Regions from separate parts of the Fictibacillus sp. 5RED26 genome, predicted to be linked through region 2. Evidence: a T-box and tRNA genes for the amino acid it is inferred to sense, from the RefSeq annotation. Region 2 holds a T-box; the other holds one or more tRNA genes.
What was found. The T-box of region 2 lies ahead of IHV10_RS15180 (valine--tRNA ligase). A T-box ahead of a tRNA ligase gene usually reads a tRNA of that ligase, here a tRNA-Val.
Positions count from the first base shown of each region.

Region 1: it encodes a tRNA-Val, which carries the amino acid that the T-box ahead of IHV10_RS15180 (valine--tRNA ligase) is inferred to sense. The anticodon was not compared.

Region 1 covers NZ_JACZDU010000001.1:918,520-925,882, forward strand. Annotated here, with positions in the region: gene IHV10_RS04855 (hypothetical protein) at 1-225, opposite strand, end outside; gene IHV10_RS04860 (hypothetical protein) at 471-836, shown strand; tRNA gene IHV10_RS04865 (tRNA-Val) at 979-1,054, shown strand; gene IHV10_RS04870 (short-chain fatty acid transporter) at 1,126-2,451, opposite strand; gene IHV10_RS04875 (CotD family spore coat protein) at 2,627-3,076, shown strand; gene IHV10_RS04880 (sigma-54 interaction domain-containing protein) at 3,269-4,945, shown strand; gene IHV10_RS04885 (acyl-CoA dehydrogenase family protein) at 5,337-6,485, shown strand; gene IHV10_RS04890 (MFS transporter) at 6,520-7,363, shown strand, end outside.
Region 2 covers NZ_JACZDU010000004.1:54,570-61,932, reverse strand. Annotated here, with positions in the region: gene hemL (glutamate-1-semialdehyde 2,1-aminomutase) at 1-733, shown strand, start outside; gene IHV10_RS15200 (LysM peptidoglycan-binding domain-containing protein) at 879-2,477, shown strand; gene IHV10_RS15195 (hypothetical protein) at 2,492-3,409, shown strand; gene ysxE (spore coat protein YsxE) at 3,406-4,479, shown strand; gene IHV10_RS15185 (hypothetical protein) at 4,508-4,702, opposite strand; T-box leader at 4,871-5,093, shown strand; gene IHV10_RS15180 (valine--tRNA ligase) at 5,141-7,363, shown strand, end outside.

The DNA of each region.
Region 1 (7,363 bases), on a different contig from region 2:
CCCCGCGCCTAGTGTATTATCAATGCTTCCAATTTCAAACAGATTGATTAATGCATTAATACCAGTAACTAAGTTGAAAACGCGAATGAAATTACCACCAACTTCTCTAATTGAGACACTATTAAAAGGTGTTACTGCATTCCCTGTGATATAAACATCTACTAGATTTTCACTAGCTAGAGGAATGATTCTGCTTCTTAGCGTGCGGCTTTGGATGATCGCCATATGATTCACCTCCTTGCCGGAACAAACTTTTATAGCAAGACGATGCTCAGTATAAAGATTCCATACTATAATCTATTAATAAAGTAAGAAAGTGTGTAGTGTTCTATCTTGCGTTTATCATAGGTAAACACATATTTATCGATTAATAGGCATGTATCCTATCATTTTCGAAATAAATTAATATGCTATTTAGTATCTGGTATACAGATTGATTAATTTTAAAAATGGATGGGAGGTCAGTAACGATGGGTGACTCTTTATTCCACGGAAAAGAGAAATGTACAAAGCATGATAACACACGCGGTTGTGATAGCTGTGTATGTGATTTCTTTCGTGATCTATCCGACGACATTGATTTTTGTAGCCAAAACTTAAACAGCTTCCTTGTAATCGTCTTAAAAGGAATTGGACCGTTAAGCTTGAATGGAACAACAGATCCTACGTTGTTCAGATTTGTACGTTGGGAACACACAAAGTGCTGTGTTGTGCTTTCTTATGAAGTAACGACGGCAACGGGAACAGCTACTCGTAATCTACTAGTTAACTGTAAAGACATCATAGCTGTAACTTGTGTACAAGACGGAGATCTTGCTGCAGGTACGTTCAACTAATCGTTGATTCAGCCGGGATACTCTCCCGGTGTATACATAAGAAAAGCTGAAGACATCATTGGTTTTTTTACAGAATTAGAAGAAAAGTGTTGTCAAAACTTCTAAAAAGCATATATAATAATTTTTGTTAGACAAAGGCATTGATTCGATAGCTCAGCTGGGAGAGCGCTACCTTGACAGGGTAGAGGTCGGGGGTTCGAACCCCTCTCGAGTCACCATACATAATAAGCAAACCTCCTTAGCGATAAGGAGGTTTTTTTGATCCTTTTTTTTGTTATATTTTAATGTGTTACAGTAGCAAAAACACGGCAGAGATAAAGACCCCTGTAATGATCATCATAACAAGACCATATCCCATGATGTCTTTTGCTTTTAATCCAGCAATAGCTAAAGCAGGAAGCGCATAGAATGGCTGGATCATGTTTGTCCATGCATCACCCCAAGCTACAGCCATAGCCGTTCTTGATAACGAAACGCCTAAGTTTTGTGCTGCTTCTAACATAACAGGTCCTTGAACCGCCCATTGTCCACCGCCAGACGGAACAAAAAAGTTAACGAGACCTGCACTCCATAAAGTAAATAAATGAAAAGTATGTTCGTTTGAAAAGGAAATAAGCATATTGGATAGGACCGCCACAAGTCCCGATGAAGTTACGATTCCCATTAGTCCTGCATAAAAAGGAAACTGAATAATAATTCCGCTCGCATTTTTCACAGCATCCGTAACCGCTTTCAAAAATAACAGCGGTGTTTTATGTAAGATGATACCGATAAAAAGGAATAAAAAGTTTACGATATCTAGATTTAAGCTAAATCCATTTTTCGTGAAATAATAGACTAAGTATGAGATTCCTAATAGCCCTATGAGAATAGATAATAACTGACTATTTTCAAGTCGATCAGCAGGTGTTTGAAGGGTTTCTTCTTTACTTGCTGCCTCATGTGATTTCTTTTCCTCTAACAAAGCGGGATCGATTACAAACGCTTTTTCACTCGGAGGAACCATTACTCTGTTTATGAGCGGTACCATTATGAATAAGCCAGCTAGGATAATTAAGTTGAACGATGAAAAGATTGTCTCACTCGTCGGAACAACTCCCATAATGTTTTCGGTAAAGTGTCCCGGTGTAGCGATTGTTAAGACAACCGAGCCTGATAGACCTCCACTCCATATGATAAAACCACTATAAGCACTTGCGATTAATAACCGGTAGTCGACACCTTTTACTTTCATCGCGATTTCTTTTGCGAATAGAGCACCTATTATAAGTCCGAACCCCCAATTGATCCAGCATGCGACGAGCGCGACTAACGTTACGAGTATGATAGCTTGTCCAGGTGTTTTTGGGATTTTTGCTAAGTAACCTAATAGTTTCTTAAATAGCGGGGAGCTTGCCATAACGTGGCCGGTCACTAATATTAACACCATCTGCATGGAAAACGTTAATAAACTCCAAAAACCTGTACCCCAATAATTAACGATTTGCACAGGAGTGCTATCTGTCGCAAATAGTGCTAAACCACATACGAAGAATGTCAGTAAGATGACCAACAGAAAAGGATCGGGCATATACCTTTGCATCAATCTGTTTGAAAATGAAATTAAAAGTCTCAAATTTCTTCTTCCTCTCCTCATAAATGATATTTGAATAGTATGTATTTCAAGTACAGTTCGATTAATTTCTACAAAATCCTTTTAATACTTATTGATAAATGGACGAACTTTTTAAGTCGTCCTACATAAAATATAGAGAAATAGGATATAAGGTTTTTGAAAGGAGAACATTTTTTTGGCTTTATTTAAACGCCCTGGCATTTTTGCCAAAAAGGGAATGGTTCCTAATATGGGTGCAATGGGACCTACGATGGGAGCAATGGGTCAGATGGCGCCTACGATGGGAGCTATGCAACAGATGCCCCAGATGGGTGGATGTGGATACCCAGCAGTATCACCATCTCAATATTATCCTCCACAAGTTATGCCTGCACAGTTTAGCCCTACGAACCAACAAGTTCAATATAACCAGCAAGATGTATATGTTCCGATGGTTCATCCAACTCAAACGACTCAAGTCAACCAGATGAACTATAAATATGTACATTATTTTCCTCAGAACACGAACGTCGTAAACCAAGCAACGCAGCAAAACCTTTGTGGAACGGTCCAACCCATCATGGCACCTTGTCCCCCGCCATGCCCTCCTCCATGTGGTCCATGTGGTCCTTGGAGAAAGAAGTAATAGTGAAGCTGTCGACACGGTCGGCAGCTTTCATTATTTCGACTAGTACACTCCACACGTTATAGATTTTTGAATAATTAAACTTTTCTAACTATAATGAATAAAAAATAGTATGATTAAACAATCGGCTAATAGAAAAACCATTAGTTTACTTTTAAAGAGTTTGCAGACGACTTCTAAGGAGGGACATACATGTCAGTAGTATTGGAGAAGGACACGATTTCTTTTTTCTATATAGAAGCAACTCTAAACAATGTAATCTTAATAATGAATGATCGATTGAAAGAAGAAATAAACAACACTGTTATAAATGAATCAATTGAAACAGTATTCGATGAGTGGAAACCAACATCAGGAGGCAATTTAATTCAAGCTCGTTTGAAGGATAAGAACTTTATTTTTATTAAAGATAAAATATCAGGTAATAGGTTTGTATACGTAGGAATCGTTTCTGCTGAATTGGAAAAGAAGTCTGAAGAAGTGAAAGAACTTCAGAGATTGAATCTTCACCTTGATGCTATCATTGAAAGTTCATACGATGGCATTTATATAACAGATAAAGACGGAATTACGTTACGGACAAACTCTGCCATTGAACGAATAACAGGAATACCAAAGGAATATTACATAAATAAAAAAGTGGATGATCTAGTGAAAAGAGGAATTCTTGAAAACTCGATCACAGATAAAGTCATCCAAAAGAAGAAAAGTGTCACACACATTCAATTAAGCTATTCTGGACGCGAAACTCTGCTTACAGGAAATCCTGTTTTTAATGAAAACGGTGAAGTTGAAAGTGTCGTTACCAATATACGTGATCTATCTGAATTAAACAGTTTACAAAAAGCACTTAGTCAGGCGAATAAGTTAAACGAAAGTTACCAAAAAGAAATAGAACGCTTAAAAGGGAGCGCATCTTTATTTGGTGGAAAAACAGTTGTTGAGGCGGATCAGATGAAACTTATCTACGATACAGCGAGTCGAATTGCGGATGTATCGGCAACTGTACTTATTTTAGGAGAAACTGGGGTAGGTAAGGATGTACTGGCAAAGTACATCTATAATAAAAGCGAGAGAAAAAGAAGTGGCACGTTTGTTAAAGTAAATTGTGGTGCTATTCCTCCTGATCTCTTAGAATCTGAATTGTTTGGGTATGCACCGGGAGCCTTTACAGGTGCAAACAAACAGGGAAAACCAGGTTTGTTTGAATTAGCTGATAAAGGCGTATTATTTTTAGATGAAGTTGGAGAGATGCCGTCGAACCTTCAGGTGAAACTGTTAAAAGTTATTCAAGAAAAAGAGATTCAACGTGTTGGCGGAACAGTAACTAAGAAAGTGGATGTACGTATTATTGCTGCTACGAACCGTAACTTAAAAGAGATGGTGCAACTGGGAACGTTTAGAGAGGATTTATTTTATCGACTAAATGTTGTTCCTTTATTCATACCAGCCCTTCGTGAAAGAAGGAAAGAGATCCCTAGTTTAATTTCATTATTTTTGGAACAAATTAACCAAAAGTACAACACAGCAAAAGTAATAGATTCAGAGCTCAATGCTTTTTTTTACAAGTATTCTTTTCCGGGTAATATAAGAGAGCTTTCAAATGTATTAGAGCAGCTTGTCCTTCTTAACAGTGAGGATTTATTGGGACTGAGACATTTACCAGAGGAATATCAGTCAAGTAAAGCTTCAATGAATGAAACAGAAATTCAAACATTAAAAGAAGTTGTTGAACATGCAGAAAGAAAATATTTAAGTCAAGCAGCAATCAATTACACAACCACCTATGAACTTGCTAAAGCTCTTGATACAAGTCAGCCCACAATCGTAAGAAAACTAAAAAAATATAATATCCGTTTAAATGAGTAATTCGAGCCACTTCTTTTTGGAAGGGGCTTTTTGCTTTTAATAGTTATCAATGATTCATTTTTGAATCATTGATTCTTTTTTAAATCATAGAAGGAATATCCAATTTGTTGCGATTTTGATTCATTTATGAATTCCGCTCTTTTTACTCATATTGTTATTCATGTTATTCATGTTATTGACAGATTAGTGCGGGAAAGATTCCCGAAACTTCTGCGACGGCTCGCCGGACAACACGCGGATAGCGATCATGTGATACGGAGATCAGCACTTTATAGAGAAATCATGTATCTGATTTGCAGAAAAATGAACATTCTCTAGAGTTGGCATGGAAATTGCATATCTGTTAACTAAGAACTTTTTCTTAATTTTTGTATTCAAAAGGAGGAAGAAAATGATTACGACATTAGCCCCAGAAATTGAACAGATGAAACAAATGGTGAAAAACTTTGTTGAAAACGAGGTAGAGCCTTATGCTCAACAAATTGAAGAGGATGATAAGATACCGCAACATTTGGTAGAACAAGCAAAAGAACTTGGTTTATTCGGGATGAGTATACCAGAGGAATATGGAGGAATCGGTTTAAATACAGTTGGAAAAGCAACGGTGCTAGAACAGCTTGGACGCACTCACAATGGATTTGTGAGTTTAATAGGTGCTCATACCGGCATCGGAAGTACGGGACTTGTAAAACTTGCATCGGAAGAGCTCAAGCAGAAATACTTACCAGCGATGGCGACAGGTGATAGGATCGCTGCGTTTGCTCTATCTGAACCTGGTGCTGGATCTGATGCGACCAACTTATCAACTCGAGCTGTAAAAAATGGTGATAAATGGGTCTTGAATGGAACGAAACACTTTATTACCAATGCTCCGATCGCCGATTTTTTCACAGTCTTTGCTTTAACAGATAAAGAAAAAGGGGCTAAAGGCGGAATAACTGCCTTTTTGATTGAGAGGAATTCACCTGGATTTAGTATAGGGAAAAAAGATAAAAAAATGGGTTTACGTGGATCTTATACAGCGCAACTCATATTTGAAGATTGTGAAGTACCTGAAGAGAACGTGATTGGTGAAGTTGGTATGGGCTATATGTCTGCTTTAAAGATATTGGGAGAGGGACGAATAGGATTAGCTGCAAGAGCAGTAGGTTCATGTGACAAACTGATCGAGCTCTCTGCATCTTATGCAAAGGAACGGAAACAGTTTGGAAAACCGATTGCTGATAATCAAGCTATTCAATGGATGTTAGCAGATATGGCAACCGAAACGGAAGCCGCTCGCTTGTTAACGTTGAAAGCAGCGCAAATGGTCGATGAAGGAAAGAAAGTGATTAAAGAAGCTTCTATGGCTAAATTATTTGCAAGTGATGTGTTCAATAGAGTGGCCGATAAAGCTGTTCAAATTCATGGCGGAATGGGTTACGTTTCCGATTATCCTGTTGAGCGGTTCTACAGAGATGCAAGGATCACAAAGATTTATGAAGGGACCAATGAGATTCAACGGTTAATTATCTCGAGAAGAATTCTTGAAGAAAATTAAAATCCTTATCTAAATTACAGAAATGAGGGATTATATGCGTTGGATCGTCCTCGTTTTATTATTCTTTGGAATGATCATTAATTTTGCAGACAAGTCTATTATTGGACTTGCTGCAGCTCCAATTATGGAGGACTTTAATCTTTCCTATACGGAATGGGGTCTTGTTGGGAGCAGCTATTACTGGTTGTATCCGGTAACAGGTATATTTGGAGCAGCCTGGGCTGACAGAATAGGAGCAAAGAAAGTATTAGGATTACTGATGTTAACATGGGCAGTTCTGCAATTTGGAGTGTTAGCGATCACTGCCTTACCGTTATTAATTGCTTATCGTATCCTACTTGGAGCATTTGAGGGACCATTCAGCCCAGTGGCATATAGTCATGCGAATAAGTGGTTTCCTCCTAAACTGCGAGGTCTTGCTAATTCAGTAGTCGTATCAGGTGCAACAGTAGGTGCCATGGTGGTTGCCCCTATTCTTGTGGCATTGATTAGCACGTTGGGATGGAAACCTGCTTTTGCTTGTTTAGGTGCTGCAAGTATCGTTTGGGCGGTTGCTTTTCATTTTTTTACGAAAGAAAATCCATTGAAAGTATTTGAAGAAAAGGAGAAGAAGCGAAAGGAGAAACTAGAAAAAATCAATCTAAGAGATTTTGGCAGATTACTGCTATCTCCTTCTGCATTATTTACAACACTCGCTTACTTTTCAACCTATTTCCTGGTCGTTTGGATCGCGGTTTGGCTGCCGATCTATTTAGTGGAAGTTGTGGAAATGACATCTAAGCAAATGGGTTTAGCCGTGATGATTATCGGTATAGTGTCCACGTTTATCTATATCGGAGTGTCTTTTATTTCTGATCATCTATACAAGAAAAATGAGA
Region 2 (7,363 bases):
TGACCTTGAGAGTTTGCAAGTTGCATTTAATCAATTTGGAGAAGATATTGCTTGTGTGATTGTAGAACCAGTCGCAGGTAACATGGGTGTAGTCCCTCCACAAAAAGGATTTTTAGAAGGCATTCGTAAAATAACTGAACAACACGGCTCTTTATTAATCTTTGACGAAGTAATGACAGGCTTCCGAGTGGATTATGAATGTGCACAAGGTTATTTTGGAGTAACACCAGACCTAACATGTCTAGGTAAAGTAATTGGTGGGGGTCTACCTGTTGGAGCCTATGGTGGAAAACGAGAGATCATGGAACAAATCGCGCCGAGCGGGCCGATCTATCAAGCAGGAACGTTATCAGGAAATCCTCTTGCGATGGCTGCCGGGTATGCTACCCTTTCTCAACTTACGAAAGAAAGTTACACATATTTCCAAAAACTAGGAGATCGACTAGCTTCCGGAATTTCTGAAGCCGCTGAACATTATGGTGTGGCACATACGATCAACCGTGCAGGCAGCATGATCGGCTTTTTCTTCACGAATCAAGATGTGATTAACTACGACACTGCTAAGCAATCCAATTTGGATCACTTTAACGCTTGCTTCAAAACGATGCTACAAGAAGGTATCTCGCTGCCTCCTTCACAATTTGAAGGATTATTCTTATCTACTGCTCATACAGAAGAAGATATTGATAAAACAGTTGCAGCGTTCAGAAAGGCTTTTTCACAATTAAAATAGTCATTTTTTGTAGCGTCCGCTAACTTCAGCGGACGCTATTTTTGTTTTTTAAGAAAGCTGTTACCTAATAAAAATCATATTTCGTCCTGTTCCCTCATACACCTATATTGTATAACTATATGCAACCTGAAAGGAGGAGAAGGGCATGAGTCAATCGAAGCTGCGTTTCTCCATTGAGGAGTCTGTTTGGCTAAAGAAGGGACAGGAAGTAGCTGAAGTTTTGTCGATGTCACTAGATCCTGAGATTCGTATTACAGAGGAAGCCGGACAGGTTTATATCAAGGGAGCCCTAATTTTAAATGGCAGATACCGGTCAGAGAAACAAGAACAGACTGAGGGAGTATCAGATCATAATACGCTCTCTGAGAGTATGTCTTACCGCTCTCTTACACAACTGAACGTTGCAGAAGATGGGATGACAGATCTTGTGCATCGTTTTCCAGTCGATATTACCATCCCATCTTATCGTGTAGAGGATTCTAATGAGGTAAAAGTGGAAGTCGAATCGTTTGAATATGAACTTCCGAACTCTACATGCTTTGAACTTTCGGCATCGATCTGTATTTACGGGATTAAAGATGAGAAACAGCGTCAGGAAAGTCAATCATACGATCTTCCGAAAGAAGCGGTTAGAACGAGTGCCGCAGAAGAAAGGTCTGTACAAAAAGAAGAAAAACAAGATATTTTTACTCCTTTTCAGTTTGAAGCACGTCAAAGTGGCGGAGTACCTTCACAATCTTCACACCTTAATGAATTTGCAGCTAGGTTTGATGAGAACGAAGCTGACGTTCGTGCTGAAAAGACAACACCGTTTGAATTTAAACCGCATTTTGAAGCACAAGATGATCGGACGATGGAAGCTACATTCGATTCGTTAAAAGCTATTGCGTTCTCGATGAACGATACAAGAAACAATGATGCTGCATCTATGGATGAACTGGCGGATTCTGATGAAGAGAATTCACAGCTTTATGGAGAGGTAGAGGAGATGGAAGAAAATAATAACTCAGATGCCTATGATCACGTAGAAGGTGACTATGAGAGCTATGATGCTTCATATCAAGAAGATGAAGCTAGCACCCAAACAAACCATCCTCAATATGAGCAATCTTACCAACAAGATGCGAATAGACCTTATTCATACAACCCATATCAGCAGCAGGAAGAATATCAGCAACAAGCTTCGTACCAAAATCAAGGTGGGTATCAGCAGCAGGAAGATGCTTACCAGCAAGAAGAAACAAATCAACAACATGATGCTTACCAGCAGCAAGAAACGTATCAACAGTATGATGCTTATCAACAGCAATCCAATCAATACGGAAATTATCAATATCAGCAGAATGCTTCACAGCGTCCTTCATACGAGTATGGTGAACAATCTTATGAAGCTGAACAAGAATACGAGAATGCAAGTTACAACGGAGCAGAAGAACAGGAAGCAGCTTATGAATCCTACGATACGAGTTACGATGAATATGAGTCAGAAGCAGAGTCTATGGAAATGCATAAAGAACGTGAAGAGCCTAGAGACGAGAACGCTCTTTATTTAACGAAGATGCTTTCTGCTAAAGAAGACCGTTTTTCTAAAATGAAAATGTACATTCTTCAGCGTGGAGATTCACTAGAACACATTTGTGAGAGATATGATATTTCATTGAACACTCTCATGCGTATGAACCAACTGCAGCAAGGGGAAGTAACCGAAGGACAGATCATATATATCCCAGTAAGTTCACGTTAGGTCGAGGTGCTATTATGGAGCTGATCAACGCCTTAGAAAAGGAATATGAACTTTATGGGATGCGATGGAAAGAGAAACCTCATATCATCCTGACTGATTATGGAGAGAAGCGTATCCGTTATTGGAGTGAGAGCGAGAGTATGAGATGGCACATAAGTTGGCGCGATGAGTCCTCTAAGGGCTCAGGCGCTGTGCCAGATCGTATGATTCGTACTAAATCGGGTGAACCTGCCATAAAATATGGAAACAGGTGGCTCACTGTTCATGATCATACAGAAACATTGTATGGATGTGAAGATTTTGAACGTTGGGGGCAGTTCATCGGCACATTACTAAATGCGGCAGTGTCTGTGAAAAATCAAGAGGTGTTCATGAAACAAATCGAACCTCCTGTCTTTGATTTGAATCATTGTATGACGCTTGCTCAAAAGTATTTAGAAGCTAACTTTCAATGTATGGTTACGAGTATAAAAGAGAGTAAGCAAAGATTGGAATTTTCTCGTGCTATAAAAAATAGAATGAGAAATCATGCATTACCTGTTCTTGATAAAGAGCTAAGCGTAAAAAATGGGAAGAAAATCTTTCACTTCTTATTTTATCAGGGTGGTGAATCTTTACCAGTAAAGGGGTATCTGCCACTTCGTAAGTTTATGGTAGAGTGGCTGGAACAAACCTCACCTTCTTCTTTAAAACGGCTGTTAACGGAGGTGAATAAGCATTTTTCTTTGGAACAAGAGCATGGGTTGTTACTTTTAGCTGAGGTCGTTATGCCTTGGGAACTGTATGATTGCTTAGATCAATTAGATAACAGCTCCTTAGAAAGAATGATAGATGGCTTGAAAAGATATGAAGATTGCTGGGAAAAAAATCGAACATTGGTCAAAACAGTAACCGAATGGTTTGATGAAAAAAGAAGGAAGGTGGCCCTATGACAACGGAAAAAGATACATTAAATTACGGGCCCGTCCTTTTTCATTATGATCTATTTCCCGAGAAGTTAGAGCAGCATGGGAGAGTTAAGAAGGTCATAACGAAAAGGGGTACATTTGCACTGAAAGAAGCAGAGATGTCAGAGGATGAAAGAAGCTGGTTTACGCATGTGATCCAACGTCTTTCTGAGATAGGTTTTCATCAGGTCGTTCCTCTGTATCCTACAAAGTTTGGTGATTATACGGTTCAATTAGGATCAAGAACGTATTATTTAATGCCATGGTTTGCGTCTGATGAAAGAAATGAGAGAGCGAAAGATGAAGTTCTTATCGATCACTTAGGAAAGATTCATGCGTTAACACTGAAGGAGCAAGACTTTTCAAATGAAGTGGTAGAACATTCGTATCAGTATCTCATGAACAGATGGGAAAATCGGCAATATGAAATGGAGAGATTTACGGAAGAAGCAGAACAGAAAACGTATATGTCTCCCTTTGAACTAACATACCTTAGTCACTTTCATCAGATCATGAGAATGACAGAAGAAGCGAAAAGAAGATTGAAAGAATGGTATGAAACGTGTCAAAGAGAAAAACGCTACCGGAGCGTACTTTGTCACGGTAAGGTTTCAAGGAATCACTTGATCTTTAACCCAACAGGTGAAGGCCATCTACTCAATTTTGAAAAGGCCGTTCTGGATACACCAATCAGAGACTTAGCCGTTTATTTTAGAAGAGCAGCTCATCAAAAGGAATGGTCTGCAGAAGAAGGAAAATCATTATTAGACCTTTATGAAAAACACGTACCTTTGCTAAACGAAGAAAGAGGATTATTAATTAGTTATTTATCTTATCCTGAACCTGTTTTTAATGCAGTGGATCTTTATTGCATGAAACGGAACGATTATTCTCAAATTGAAATGGTGCATAGGCTTGAGAGCAGAATAAGAGCCATGAAAAAAATCCGGGATTTCTGTGATGCGATTATGATGGCTCCCCCACCTGCACCTTTAGAGCAAACAGATTCTATTCCAACAAAAATTCACATAAATGATGAAGGAGATCACATATAACGACTATATGTGATCTTTTTTTGTTTTTTTAAAGTACATCATAAGCGAAACACACATGGAGGATCACTAAGGTTAAAAGGATGATAAAATCAACAGCAGATGGAAATAGTATCGTCCTTAAAAGCTGAAAGACAATAAGTGGCGCAGTCAATTGTCCGATTGTTTGTTTGAGTGTGACAAACCACCCAGGAAAACGTGTTTTTCGAAAATACTTTCTAGACAAAAGAAGCCCTCCATTCGCCCATTTTTTATAATTTATGCAACAATATAATTAATGTGAAAGACAGGCTTTCACCAAAGGGCGATCAAAGGCATAGAATAACTTTTATAAGTTACGGTAATACTATTGACTAAAAACAGATAAGTTGTATAAAATATACTCAGATTCTATATTGTCGCGTAGACAGGGAATAGTACAACATAACACCTTTTAGAGAGAGGATTCATCTGCTGAAAGAATCCTTAAGGAATGTTAGTTGGAAGTCGCCCTTGAGCATCTTCTCTGAAACTCGAAGTAGGAGAAGACGGTCCATCCGTTATTCATGAGTGTACAGCAAGTTTATTTAGACTTGCCGTAAATAAAGGTGGTACCGCGGAGTCCTTTCGTCCTTTTTGACGAAAGGGCTTTTTTGTTTTTTTAGAAATAAAGGAGGAGAATAGAATGACGAACGAACAGAAAGAACTGACGATGCCAACGAAATATGATCCGAAGGCAACTGAAGAAAATCGTTATGATTTTTGGTTGAAAGGTAAATTTTTTGAAGCAAAGAGCGAAGAGGGTAAACAGCCGTATACGATCGTAATCCCACCTCCTAACGTTACAGGGAAACTACACCTCGGGCATGCATGGGACACAACGCTTCAAGACATCTTAACACGTACAAAACGTATGCAAGGATACGATGTTCTATGGCTGCCTGGGATGGATCATGCTGGTATTGCAACCCAAGCAAAAGTAGAAGGAAAGCTTCGTGAAGAGGGGATTTCTCGATACGATTTAGGCCGTGAAAAGTTTTTAGAGAAGTCGTGGGAATGGAAAGAAGAGTATGCAGAGTTTATTCGTAATCAATGGGCAAAATTAGGGCTCGGCCTAGATTATTCCCGTGAACGCTTTACATTAGATGAGGGTTTGTCTGATGCAGTTAAAGAAGTTTTTGTTACCCTTTATGAAAAAGGCTTGATCTACCGTGGTGAATATATCATTAACTGGGATCCAAAGACGAAAACAGCTCTTTCTGATATTGAAGTTATCCACCAAGATGTTCAAGGTGCGTTCTATCATATGAAGTATCCACTAGCTGATGGATCTGGACACATCGAAGTAGCAACTACTCGCCCTGAGACGATGCTTGGTGATACAGCAATCGCTGTTCATCCGAAAGATGAACGTTATCAACACCTAATCGGCAAAAAAGCTATCCTCCCAATCGTTGGACGTGAGATCGAGATTGTTGGAGATGATTATGTTGATATGGAATTTGGTTCAGGAGCTGTAAAAATCACACCTGCTCATGATCCAAATGACTTTGAGATCGGGAACAGACACAACCTTGAGCGTATCCTTGTAATGGATGAAGGCGGTCAGATGAATGACAATGCTGGTGCTTACCAAGGACTCGACCGATTTGAGTGTCGAAAGCAGATCGTTAAAGATCTTCAAGAGCAAGGTGTATTGTTCAAGATTGAAGAGCATATTCATTCTGTTGGACACTCTGAGCGAAGTGGAGCGGTTGTTGAACCATATCTTTCAACACAATGGTTTGTTAAGATGCAGCCTTTAGCAGACGAAGCGATCAAGCTTCAAAAAGGTGAAGATAAAATAAACTTTGTTCCTGATCGCTTCGAGAATACGTATATGCGTTGGATAGAAAACATTCGTGACTGGTGTATCTCCCGCCAACTTTGGTGGGGTCATCGAATCCCTGCATGGTTCCATAAAGAAACAGGGGAAATTTATGTAGGTAAGACAGAACCGAAAGATCCGGAAAACTGGGAGCAGGATACAGATGTTCTTGACACATGGTTCTCATCTGCTCTTTGGCCGTTCTCAACGATGGGATGGCCAGACGAAGAAGCTGCTGATTACAAGCGTTACTTCCCAGGAAATGTACTCGTAACAGGTTACGATATCATTACGTTCTGGGTTTCAAGAATGGTCTTCCAATCGATTGAATTTACGGAACAAAAGCCGTTTAACGATGTGCTGATTCACGGGCTCGTACGTGACTCCGAAGGAAGAAAGATGAGTAAATCACTCGGTAACGGTGTTGACCCGATGGATGTGATCGAGAAGTATGGCGCTGATGCTTTGCGTTTCTTCTTATCAACAGGAAGTTCACCAGGAAACGACCTTCGTTTTTATTGGGAAAAAGTAGAGTCTACTTGGAACTTTGCTAACAAGATCTGGAACGCATCTCGTTTTGCATTGATGAATATGGATGGTATGCAATACGACGAGATTGATCTAAGTGGAAAGAAATCACTAGCTGATCAATGGATTTTAACGCGATTGAATGAAACGGCAGAAGATATCACACGTTTGATCGATGCATACGAATTTGGAGAAGTGGGACGCCTGCTTTATAACTTTATCTGGGATGATCTTTGTGACTGGTATATCGAAATGGCAAAACTTCCACTCTATGGGGAAGATGAAGAAGCGAAGAAAACGACTCGTTCTGTTCTAGCACATGTGTTAGACCAAACGCTAAGATTGCTTCATCCTTTCATGCCATTTATTACAGAAGAAATCTGGCAGCACTTGCCTCATAAAGGTGAATCGATCACTATTGCTTCTTGGCCAGAAAAGCGTGAAGATCTTCATTTCCCTGAAGCAGCAAAAGAATTTGCGCTGATTACAGAAGTGATCCGTTCAGTTCGTAAC